2 regions of the Saccharopolyspora sp. NPDC003752 genome follow, and region 1 is predicted to be linked to the other one. Evidence: riboswitches for the same ligand, from Rfam matches in the RefSeq annotation. Region 1 holds a riboswitch; the other holds the start of a gene.
The links. Region 1 has a riboswitch for glycine ahead of gcvT (glycine cleavage system aminomethyltransferase GcvT). Riboswitches for the same ligand answer to the same signal wherever they lie in the genome.

Region 1 (6,047 bases):
ACCGCGATCTCCTGCATCGAGCGTCCTTCTCGCTCGGCCACTTCGCGGAGCTTCGCGTTGTCGTCGTCATTGAGCCGGAGAGTCATGGCCATGCCCACATGGTATCGCGTGGTATCAGCTGATACCACCAGCCCTCCGAGCACGAGAACGGCCCCCGGCGGGATCGCCGGGGGCCGTTTCGCCGTTCGGTCAGTGGCTCTTGCCGTCCTTGCCGAAGAACTTGTTCTTGACCTGGTCGATCTTCTCCTTGTTCTTCGGGTCGGAGGCGTACTTCTTGGCCTGGTCGATCACCTTGCGGCCCTGCGGGCTGCTGGCGAAATCGGCGACCTTCTTGAACAGAGACATCGTCGCTCCCGGCGGTTCGACAGTTACGGCTACCACCAGGCTACCGACAAATCGGTCATGAATCAGCCGAGCACCCCGCTGATCGATGCGTGGCCCTTCAGCAGGTTCCGCGCCACGGTGCGGCGCTGGATCTCGTCGGTGCCCTCGAAGATGCGCAGCAGCCGCAGGTCGCGGTACCAGCGCTCGACCGGCAGCTCCTTGGTGTAGCCCATGCCGCCGTGCATCTGCAGGACGCGGTCCACGATCTCGTTGGCGCGGGTGGCGCCGAAGAGCTTGGCCACCGACTGCGCGTGGCGGGAGTCCATGCCCTGGTCGACCTGCCAGGCCGCCTGCAGCACGAGCCAGCGCAGCGCCTCGATCTCCACCGCGGAGTCGGCGATCATCCACTGGATGGCCTGGCGCTCGGCGATCGGCTTGCCGAAGGTCTCGCGGGTCTTGGCGTATTCCATGCCCATCTCGACGAGCCGCTCGCAGGCGCCGAGGGCGTGCGCGGGCAGCAGGTAGCGGCCGCGGCCGATCCACTGCATGGCGAGCTTGAAGCCCTGGCCGACCTCGCCGAGCACGTTGTGCTCCGGGACCCGCACGTTGTCGAACACCAGCGCGGCGGGCTGCCGCTCCCACGGGCCCATGATGTCGATCGGCTCGGACTTCCAGCCCGCGTCGCGGTCGGCCAGGAAGCAGGTGACGCCGCCGCCTGCGCCCTTCTCCCGGTCGGTGACGGCGAAGACCATCACGAAGTCGGCGTCGATGCCGCCGGTGATGAAGGTCTTCTCGCCGTTGATGACCCACTCGTCGCCGTCCTTGACGGCGGTGGTGCGCAGGTTCTTGGCGTCCGAGCCGGCGCCGGGCTCGGTGATCGCGAAGCACGACTTGCGGGTGCCCTCGATCGTCGGGAGCAGGTAGCGCTCCTTCTGGTCGTCGTTGGCGTAGTACAGGATGTTGTCGGCGTAGCCGCCGAAGCGGAACGGCACGAAGGTGCGGCCGAGCTCGACCTCGATGAGCGCCGTCATCACCGCCGACAGGCCCATGCCGCCGTACTCCTCGGGCGTCTGCACGCCCCAGAACCCGGCCTGCTTCGCCTTGTCCTGCAGTTCCCGCTGCTCGTCCTTGGTCAGGCCGCGTTCCCCGGCGCGCTCGCGGCGCAGCACCTCCTGTTCCAGCGGCACCAGTTCGCGCTGGACGAAGTTGCGCACCCAGTCGCGGATGTCGCGTTCTGTGTCGGACAGCGAGAAGTCGACCATCGCCGGATCCTTTCCTGCGGCCAGCTAACTAACGTCGTTAGTTTTGTGGCAGCCTAAGGCGGTCCCGGCGAGCGCCGCAAGGGATCCGACGAGGAGAAGACGTGCCCAGACCGACCACCCCCCGGCTGTCGCCGGAACGCATCCGGCGGATCGGCCTGGAGATCATCGACGCCGACGGCCTCGAAGCGCTGTCCATGCGGCGGCTGGCCGAACGGCTCGGCGTCCGCGCGGCGTCGCTGTACAACCACGTGTCGACCAAGGACGAGCTGCTGCACGAGATCGCCGACGACGTGATGGCCGCGGTCGACGTCTCCGGCTTCGACGCGGACTGGACGACCGGCCTGCGCACCTGGGCGCGCTCCTACCGGGCCGCCCTGATCGCCCACCCGAACCTGGTCCCGTTCCTGGCCTACGGCCCGGCCCGCCGGGAGAACGCGCTGCGCCGGGCAGACGCGGTGCACGGCGGCCTGACCAGGGCGGGCTGGCCGCAGCGCTACGCCACGATGATCGGCGCCTCGACGAAGTACCTGGTGGTGGGCTCGGCGATGGGCTCCTTCAGCGGCGGCTTCCCGGACGACGCGGCGCTCTACGGCGACCGCTTCCCGCACCTGAACAAGGCCCACCTGCTCCGCGAGCACGCGGCGGAGATCGACGCCGACAGCTTCGAGCTGGCCCTGGCCGCCCTGGTCGACGGCCTGGAGAAGCAGTACGGCGAGCTCCCCGCCTGAGATCACTCACCCGCCCGGTTGACGTGGGTCACGCCGGTTCGTAGCGTCGGCGTTCACACAACCGAATACCGCGCCCACGACGTCGTGCGGGAGAGACTCCGGCCCGTTCCGGGACCGGAGCGCCGAAGGAGCAATTCTCCCCAGCAAACTCTCAGGCACCGGCACCGCACGGCACCAGGCGAACACGGAGAAAAGCAGAAGCGCCCGCTTCTCGCCCACGGTGCAAGCCGCCCCCTCGCGGGCGGCGAAACTCTCAGGCCAATGACTCCGGGGAGACCGCCCGACCAGCGCAAGCCCGCGCAGGTCGAGGTCGAGGCATCCCCGATAAGGTTGGGCTCAGTGAGCTGACCGGCCCTCGACTGCCGACCGGCGCCCACCAGGAGGAGTCTCACCATGTCGTCGCCACGACAGACGCCCTTGCACCACGTGCACGAAGCCCTCGGGGCGACGTTCACCGAATTCGCCGGCTGGCGGATGCCGCTGCGCTACTCGGGCGACACCGCCGAGCACAACGCGGTGCGCACCGGCGCCGGCCTGTTCGACCTGACCCACATGGGTGAGATCCGGATCAGCGGGCCGCAGGCCGCCGAGGCGCTGGACTACGCGCTGGTCGCCAACGCGTCCGCGATCAAGCCCGGCCGCGCCCGCTACACGATGATCTGCAACGCCGCCGGCGGCGTGCTCGACGACCTGATCGTCTACCGGCTCGGCGACGAGGAGTTCCTGGTGGTGGCCAACGCGGCGAACGCCGCCGTGGTCTCCGCCGAGCTGGCCGAGCGCATCGGCGGCTTCGACGCCGAGCACCAGGACGTCTCCGATGACTACGCGCTGATCGCGGTGCAGGGCCCGAACGCGGTCGCGATCCTCGCGCCGCTGACCGACACCGACCTCGCCGAGGTCAAGTACTACGCGGGCTACCGCAGCCGGGTCGCGGGCAAGGACGTGCTGCTGGCGCGCACCGGTTACACCGGCGAGGACGGCTTCGAGCTGTTCACCGAGCCCGGCGACGCCGAGGCGGTCTGGCAGGCGCTGACCTCCTCCGGCGCCGAGCACGGCCTGCAGCCCGCCGGGTTGTCCTGCCGCGACACGCTGCGGCTGGAGGCCGGCATGCCGCTGTACGGCAACGAGCTGTCCGCCGAGCTCACGCCCTTCCACGCCAACCTCGGCCGGGTGGTCAAGCTGGACAAGGCCGGCGACTTCGTCGGCAAGGACGCGCTGGCCGCCGCGGCCGAGAAGCCCACCGAGCGCACGCTGGTCGGCTTGAGCACCGAGCAGCGCCGGGCGCCCCGGCACGGCTACCGCGTGCTGGACGCCGACGGCGCCGAGATCGGCGTCGTGACCAGCGGCGCCCCCTCCCCGACGCTCGGCCACCCGATCGGGATGGCCTACGTGGACCGCGACCACAGCGAACCCGGCACGCAGCTGCAGGTCGACATCCGCGGCAAGGCCGTCGCGGTGCAGGTCGTCGAGCTGCCGTTCTACCGCCGCAATGCCTGAAGAGAAATACACAGGAGGCAACACCATGTCGACACCGGACCTGTTCAACGACCAGCTGGCCGCGGTGGACCCCGAGGTGGCGGCGGCGGTCGGCGCCGAACTCAACCGCCAGCAGAGCACGCTGGAGATGATCGCCTCGGAGAACTTCGCACCGCAGGCCGTCCTCGAGGCGCAGGGCTCGGTGCTGACGAACAAGTACGCCGAGGGCTACCCGGGCCGGCGCTACTACGGCGGCTGCGAGCACGTCGACGTCATCGAGCAGCTGGCCATCGACCGGGTCAAGGAGCTCTTCGGCGCGTCCTTCGCCAACGTGCAGCCGCACTCGGGCGCGCAGGCCAACGCGGCTGCGATGTTCGCGCTGCTCAAGCCGGGTGACACGATCATGGGCCTGGACCTGGCGCACGGCGGTCACCTGACCCACGGCATGCGGATCAACTTCTCCGGCAAGCTCTACAACGTGGTGCCGTACCACGTGCGCGAGGACGACCACCGCGTCGACATGGACGAGGTCGCCAAGCTGGCGCGGGAGAACAAGCCGCAGCTGATCATCGCCGGCTGGTCGGCGTACCCGCGGCAGCTGGACTTCAAGCGGTTCCGGGAGATCGCCGACGAGGTCGGTGCCTACCTGATGGTCGACATGGCGCACTTCGCCGGCCTGGTGGCCGCCGGGCTGCACCCGAGCCCGGTGCCGCACGCGCACGTCGTCACCACCACCACGCACAAGACCCTCGGCGGTCCGCGCGGTGGTGTGATCCTGTCGGCGGACCAGGAGTTCGCGAAGAAGTTCAACTCGGCGGTGTTCCCGGGCCAGCAGGGCGGGCCGCTGGAGCACGTGATCGCCGGCAAGGCGGTGTCGTTCAAGGTCGCCGCGTCGCCGGAGTTCGCCGACCGGCAGCGCCGCACCGTGGAGGGCGCGCAGGTCCTGGCCGAGCGGCTGCTCGCCGACGACGCCGTCAAGGCCGGCGTGCAGCTGGTCTCCGGCGGCACCGACGTGCACCTGGTGCTGGTGGACCTGCGGGACTCCGAGCTGGACGGCAAGCAGGCCGAGGACCGGCTGCACGAGATCGGCATCACCGTCAACCGCAACGCGGTGCCCAACGACCCGCGGCCGCCGATGGTGACCTCCGGGCTGCGCATCGGCACCCCGGCGCTGGCCACCCGCGGCTTCGGCAAGGAGGACTTCGCGGAGGTCGCCGACATCATCGCCGAGGCGCTCAAGCCGGGCTTCGACGAGTCGGCGAGCGCGAAGCTCCGGGAGCGGGTGGAGGCCCTGGCCGCCAAGCACCCGCTGTACCCGAACCTCTGACAGGTGATCGGCGAGTAGCCCCCGAACGCCGCATTTCGGTCCGCAATGACCGAAATGCGGCGTTTCACGTTTGTGTGTCCTAAGTGGACTATGTTGGAACTGGGAAAAGGCTCGATTTCAACTGTGCCCAATCGCTTGCCAGCACTGCCCGAATGCCGGATTATCTGCGCAGTTTCAGCGAAACACGCTGGCGATTAAGGAGTCACGCTTCGATGAGCCAACCAGAGGCCGAGGAGTACCGGAAGGATCTGAGTACCCGGCACATCAACATGATCGCGATCGGCGGGGCGATCGGGGTCGGGCTGTTCCTCGGCTCCGGCAAGGCGCTGCACCAGGTCGGGCCCGGCCTGATCCTGATCTACGCGATCGCCGGATTGATGATCTTCTTCGTGATGCGGGCGCTCGGCGAGCTGCTGATGTACCGCCCGGTGAGCGGATCGTTCGCGGAGTACGCGGGCGAGTTCGTGGGCCCGTGGGCCAAGTTCGCGGTGGGCTGGGGTTACTGGCTGGTGTGGATCGTCACCGGCATGGCCGAGATCACGGCGGTCGGCAAGTACTTCCAGTTCTGGTTCCCGACGGTTCCGCAGTGGATCCCTGCTTTGGGAGCGCTGATCGTGCTCAGCGGGGTGAACCTGATCGCGGTGAAGCTGTTCGGTGAGTTCGAGTTCTGGTTCGCGCTCATCAAGGTGCTGGCCATCATCGGGCTGATCGTGCTGGCTGCGGCGATCCTGGTGTTCGGCTTCAGCGACCTCGGCGACACCGCGTCGCTGAGCAACATCTGGTCCCACGGTGGGCTGTTCCCCAACGGCATCGCCTCGTCGCTGCTGGCGTTCCAGATCGTCATGTTCGCCTTCGTCGGCGTGGAGATGGTCGGTCAGACCGCCAGCGAGAGCAAGAACCCGCAGAAGGTGCTGCCGCGGGCGATCAACT
Region 2 (6,047 bases), on a different contig from region 1:
GTGCGCGGCGGGGAGCGGTGACAGGAAGGTTCCCATCCTCGCACCGGAGCCGACGGCGGGAAGGCTCCACAGCAGGCGCCCGGTGGCTCATCGGTGACAGGAAAGTTCCCATGCACTCACCGCACGAACCGGCCTGGTGACAGGAAGGTTCCCAAGCTCTCACCGCACGGCCTGGTAGTGACAGGAAAGTTCCCATGCACTCACCGCGGTATTGAGCGGCGCTGACAGGAAAGTTCCCATGCTCGCACTACGGGCCCGGTGGCAGAGAAGTTCCCATCCGCATGCCACCTGGCCCCGGTGCGGGCAGGTGGTGACAGGAAGGTTCCCCAGCACTCACCGCACGGCCCGGTGGTGACAGGAAAGTTCCCATGCACTCACCGGGCGTGCGGCGGGTCAGCACTCGATGACGTTGACGGCGAGGCCGCCGCGAGCCGTCTCCTTGTACTTGACCTTCATGTCCCGGCCGGTCTCGCGCATGGTCTTGATGACCTTGTCCAGCGAGACGAAATGGGTGCCGTCGCCGCGCAGCGCCATCCGAGCCGCCGTGATCGCCTTCACCGACGCGACTGCGTTGCGCTCGATGCACGGGATCTGCACGAGACCGCCGATCGGGTCGCAGGTGAGGCCGAGGTTGTGCTCCATCGCGATCTCCGCGGCGTTCTCCACCTGGCTCGGGGTCCCGCCGAGCACCTCGGCGAGCCCGGCGGCCGCCATCGAGCACGCGGACCCGACCTCGCCCTGGCAGCCGACCTCGGCACCGGAGATCGACGCGTTCTCCTTGAACAGCACGCCGACCGCACCGGCCGCGAGCAGGAAGCGCACCACGCCGGCGTCGTCGGCGCCCGGCACGAACCGCATGTAGTAGTGCAGCACCGCGGGGACGATCCCGGCCGCGCCGTTGGTCGGCGCGGTCACCACGCGCCCGCCGGCCGCGTTCTCCTCGTTCACCGCGAGCGCGAAGAGCGTCACCCACTCCAGCGCATCGTCGTGCTCGGTCAGCGAAGCGGCCAGCTCCGCCGCCCGTCGCCGGACCTTGAGCCCGCCGGGCAGTTCGCCGGAGTTCCGGCATCCGTTGTCCACGCATTCGCGCATGACCTGCCAGATGCCCAGCAGCTCCTTGTGCACGGCGTCCTCGCCGCGCCAGGACAGCTCGTTGGCCAGCATGACGCCGCTGATCGGCAGCCCGGACTCCTCGGTGCGGGCGAGCAGTTCCGCGCCGGTCCGGAACGGGTACCGCACCGGGGTCGCGTCGGGCTTGATCCGATCGGTGCCGGTGGCGTCCTCGTCGACGACAAAACCGCCGCCGACCGAGTAGTAGACCGCGCTCTCCAGCTCGACCCCGTCGGTGCCGGTCGCGGTGAACCGCATGCCGTTGGGGTGCAGCGGCAGCGACTTGCGCCGGTGCATCACCAGGTCGCGGTCCACGGTGAACCGGATCTCCTGCACGCCGTCGAGCCGCAGCCGCCCGGTCTCCCGGATCTCGGCGACCCGGCCCTCCACCGCCGCCGGGTCGACGGTCTCCGGGCTGTGCCCCTCGAGACCGAGCAGCACCGCCTTCGGGCTGCCGTGCCCGTGCCCGGTCGCGCCGAGCGACCCGAACAGTTCCGCCTTGATCCGCTTGACCTGCGGCAACCGGCCCTCGCCGTGCAACCGCTGCACGAACAGCCGGGCCGCGCGCATCGGGCCGACCGTGTGCGAACTGGAGGGCCCGATACCGACCGAGAACAGGTCGAAGACGCTGATCGCCATTGACCGTCTCCTCCCCTCGCCTATTCCCCGCTACTCCGCGATCACCGCGGCGTACTGCTCGGCGGTGAGCAGGGCACCGGTGTCGGAGGTGCGCACCTCCAGCAGCCAGCCCTCGCCGTAGGGCTCGGAGTTGACCAGCGCCGGATCGTCCACGACGGACTCGTTGATCGCCACGACCTCGCCGGTGACCGGCGCGAACAGGTCGCTGACGGACTTCGTGGACTCCAGCTCGCCGCAGGCCTGGCCCGCCTCGATCTGCTCCCCCACCTCGGGCAGTTGCACGAAGACGATGTCGCCGAGCGCGTCCGCGGCGTGCTGGGTGATGCCGATCCGGACCAGCTCGTCGCGGTCCTCGATCCACTCGTGCTCTTCGGTGTAGCGCAGGTTCGCAGGCAGGGACATGTCGGGAGGCTCCAAGGCTTTCGGGGGCAGGGATGCCCGGGGCTGGGCCTCCCCCTCTGTTTCGGAACCTGAGAGCTTCGCCGCGGTTTCTCGCGGCTTGCACCGTGGGTGGAGCGTCACGGATGACGCGCGCTTTCCAGAGTTGCCTCGCCCGAACGGTCATGGGTGCCTGAGAGTTTGTGGGGAGTCTTGCTCCTTCGGCGCCCTGACGGCTCGGTGTGAGCCCTCAAGGTCTCTCCCGCACGGGGTCGACGGCCGGTATGCGATTGTCGATGTGCTCAGCAACGATAAACGGGCCAGCCCTGGTGTCAATGCCCTCCCCCACCTGACTGGCAGCGGCCCGAAGCACTCAGGAGGCCGGTGATGCTGGACATCCGGGCGCTGGTCGAACGGGTCGGCCCCACGCTGCTGCGCACAGTGGTCAGCCCGGAGCCGACGGTCTGCGTGGGAGACGTCGTCATCGCCGAACCCGATGAGCCGCCGACCGCGGCGGGCGGCGACCTCGTGCTGGGCGTGGCAGTCGCGGATCGCGAGCAGGCGAAGCGGCTGGCGAGGGCCTGCGGCGCGCAGGGCGCGGCAGCGGTGCTGCTCAAGCCGCCGATCTCGGTGGACGACGCGGTGGCCGCGGCGGCCGAGGAAGCCGGGGTGGCCCTGGTGGAAGTCCGGCCGGGTACCGGTTGGGCGCAGTTGGTGTGGCTGATCCGGGCGGCGCTGGGCGGGACCGGCATCGAGGAGGCCGACGCGCGCGGCACCGGGGTCGGCGACCTGTTCCGCCTCGCCGACGCGGTCGCCGACGTGGTGGACGCGCCGGTCACGATCGAGGACGCGCACTCCCAGGTCCTGGCCTACTCCGCCCGGCAGGACCTGACCGACCCGGCGCGGGTGTCGACCATCATGGGCCGGAAGCAGCCCGACGAGGTGCTCGCCAAGTTCCGGGCCCGCGGCACGTTCCGCCAGCTCAGCAAGGGCAGTTCGGCGATCTTCGTGCCCGCCCAGCAGGACGGCACCCTGCCCCGCCTGGTGGTGCCGATCCGGATGGGCGGCGAGCTGCTCGGTTCGATGTGGGCCGTGGTGCCCGGCGAGGTCTCCGAGGAGCGGTCCACCGCGTTCGCCGACACCGCCCCGCTGGTCGCGCTGCAACTGCTGCGGTGGCGGGCGGTGGCGGACGCGGAGCGCCGCCGGTCCGCCGAGCAGGTGCGGCTGCTGCTGGAGGGGGGCGAGGGCTGGCGGGTGGCCGTGAACGAGCTGGCGGTGCCCAACGAGGCGCATCGGGTCGTCGCGATCGAAATGCCGTCGTCCGCCGGGCCAGCGGAGGGGCACCGGCTGGCGATGTGGGAGTGGATCACGCGCGGGATCGGACGGCGCCCGCTGGTCACCGAGATCGGCACCATGCTCTACGCCCTGGTGCCGGACCGGGCGGGCGCGGGCGGCTGGCCGGACCTGCGGGAAGCGCTCGTGTCCCACGACGCTTCGCCGCGCCCGCTGATCGCGGTGGGCAATGCGGTGGCGGTCGCCGACCTCCCCCAGTCGCGCGCGCAGGCCGAGGAGCTGGTCGGCCTGCTGCGCACCGGCCAGTTACGCGACCGGGTGGCGGTGTACGAGGACAACTGGCCCCTGGTGGTGCTCAGCCGGATGGCCGGCGCGTCGACCGACGCGGGCGTCGGCTCCCTGGGCCCGCTGCCGGTGCTGCGCGAGCACGACCGAACGCAGGGCACCGAATACCTGGCAACCCTCCACGCGTGGCTGCGCCACCCGGGCGACCCGCGGCAGGCGAGCCGGGAGCTGCGCGTGCACCCGAACACCTTCCGCTACCGGATGAAGCGGCTCACCCAACTCGTGGACATCGACCTGGAGAACCCCAACGTCCGCGCGGCGCTGTTCGTGCAACTGCTCGCCGACCGCTGGGCCCAGCACGGCTGACAGCAAGGGAACTTTCCTGTCACCCCGCCCCCGCCGAGCCGCGCCCCCGGCGGCTGCGAGCGAGGGAACCTTCCTGTCATCACCACGCCCGTGACGCACCCCCGGTGACGTGTGAAAGGGAACCTTCCTGCCACCGCATGACAGGAAAGTTCCCTTGCTTTCACCGGCCGCCCGGGTGGCTGCGAGCAAGGGAACCTTCCTGTCACCCCGGCCTCGCCGCGCCGTTTCGGCCCCTCTCGGCGCGTTGGCGCCGCCGCAGCAGGCTTTGTGCTGCGGGCACAAAGCGCGCGGGGCAATCTCATCCTGCGGGAATGATGCGCCCCTTTCGGCTGCAGCGGATCGTGGTGCGCAACAGGAGACGAAAGGATTCCGCCGTGAAGATCGCAGTTCCGCGCGAGATCAAGAACAACGAGTACCGGGTCGCGATCACACCTGCGGGCGTGCACGAGCTGACCACCCGCGGTCACGACGTCTTCGTCGAGACGAACGCCGGCGCCGGTTCCTCCATCCCCGACGAGGACTTCCTCGCGGCCGGGGCGAAGGTGCTGCCCACCGCCGAGGAGGTGTGGGGCGAGGGCCAGCTGGTCCTCAAGGTCAAGGAGCCGATCGCCGAGGAGTACCCGCGGTTGCGCCGGAACCAGGTGCTGTTCACCTACCTGCACCTGGCGGCCTCCGCCGAGCTGACCGACGCGATGCTGAAGTCCGGGGTCACCGGCATCGCCTACGAGACGGTGCAGACGGCCAACGGCGCGCTGCCGCTGCTCGCGCCGATGAGCGAGGTCGCCGGGCGCCTCGCCCCGCAGGTGGGCGCCTACTCGCTGATGCGTCCCAGCGGCGGCCGCGGCGTGCTGCCGGGCGGTGTTCCCGGCGTGCACCCGGCGCGGGTCGTGGTGATCGGCGGTGGCGTCGCGGGCCTCAACGCCGCGCGCGTCGCGCTGGGCATGGGTGCCAACGTCGAGCTGCTCGACACCAACGTCGACAAGCTCCGCGAGATCGACCGCGACTTCCACGGCCAGATCCGCACCGTGACGTCCAACCGCTACTCGGTCGAGCAGGCGGTGCGGGCCGCCGACCTGGTCATCGGCGCCGTGCTGATCCCGGGCGCGAAGGCGCCGAAGCTGGTCTCCAACCACCTGGTCTCCGAGATGAAGCCGGGCAGCGTGCTGGTCGACATCGCCATCGACCAGGGCGGTTGCTTCGCCGACTCCCGCCCGACCACGCACGACGACCCGACGTACCGGGTGCACAACTCGGTGTTCTACTGCGTGGCGAACATGCCGGGCGCGGTCCCGAACACCTCGACGCACGCGCTCACCAACGTCACGTTGCCGTACGTGCTGCGCATCGCCGACCAGGGCTGGCAGCAGGCCTGCCGCGCGGACGACGCGCTCGCCGGTGGCCTCAACACCCACGACGGCAAGCTGGTCAACGAGCCGGTCGCCGAGGCGCACGGGCTGACCAGCACCCCGATCAGCAGCGTGCTCGCCTGACCTCGCCTGCGAGCGGGGGAACCTTCCTGTCACCGCGCGGCAGGGCGGTTCCCCCGCTCGCGGCGTTTTCGCATGCGGGAGCCCGTCTGGGACGTGTTCTCGGATCGTCGCCGCGAATGCACCGAACAGGTGAAGGGCTCACACAGCCGAACGGGGCGGCCCGCTCAACCAGCCTGGGGGTCACCGGGAGCAGGCCGCCACTTTTAGTGTAGGCCACGATCGCCCATTTGCCGAAGCAGCGAGCCCCCGCTCAGCCGCCAATTTCGGACCGAATCGATAACCACTCGATGGAGTGAGCCTCGAGTGGTGGGTGTGCAGGCGTGCGACTCGACTGCCGATGTCACCCGATGGGGGTCGTCGGGGTGCTCCGCTCCGCGATCTCCACGGCAACACCGACGCACTCGCAACGTTCGACGGTGGGAGACGAAGTGACGGACACGGCGCTGCGGAAAGCTGTCCTCGACAGACTCGACAGGGTGGATCTGG

Region 2: another riboswitch for glycine. It lies ahead of gcvH (glycine cleavage system protein GcvH); the one in region 1 lies ahead of gcvT (glycine cleavage system aminomethyltransferase GcvT).

The regions. Positions count from the first base shown of each region.
Region 1 is NZ_JBSGJZ010000030.1:92,768-98,814, forward strand. Features, by position in the region: gene ACWEV3_RS31295 (ribbon-helix-helix domain-containing protein) at 1-92, opposite strand, end outside; gene ACWEV3_RS31300 (hypothetical protein) at 190-345, opposite strand; gene ACWEV3_RS31305 (acyl-CoA dehydrogenase family protein) at 408-1,586, opposite strand; gene ACWEV3_RS31310 (TetR/AcrR family transcriptional regulator) at 1,688-2,314, shown strand; glycine riboswitch at 2,392-2,491, shown strand; glycine riboswitch at 2,492-2,592, shown strand; gene gcvT (glycine cleavage system aminomethyltransferase GcvT) at 2,708-3,811, shown strand; gene glyA (serine hydroxymethyltransferase) at 3,837-5,117, shown strand; gene ACWEV3_RS31325 (amino acid permease) at 5,330-6,047, shown strand, end outside.
Region 2 is NZ_JBSGJZ010000024.1:75,630-81,676, forward strand. Features, by position in the region: gene ACWEV3_RS27625 (NAD-dependent epimerase/dehydratase family protein) at 1-21, shown strand, start outside; gene ACWEV3_RS27630 (L-serine ammonia-lyase) at 394-1,749, opposite strand; gene gcvH (glycine cleavage system protein GcvH) at 1,780-2,151, opposite strand; glycine riboswitch at 2,198-2,297, opposite strand; glycine riboswitch at 2,298-2,402, opposite strand; gene ACWEV3_RS27640 (PucR family transcriptional regulator) at 2,515-4,071, shown strand; gene ald (alanine dehydrogenase) at 4,446-5,561, shown strand; gene ACWEV3_RS27650 (hypothetical protein) at 6,038-6,047, shown strand, end outside.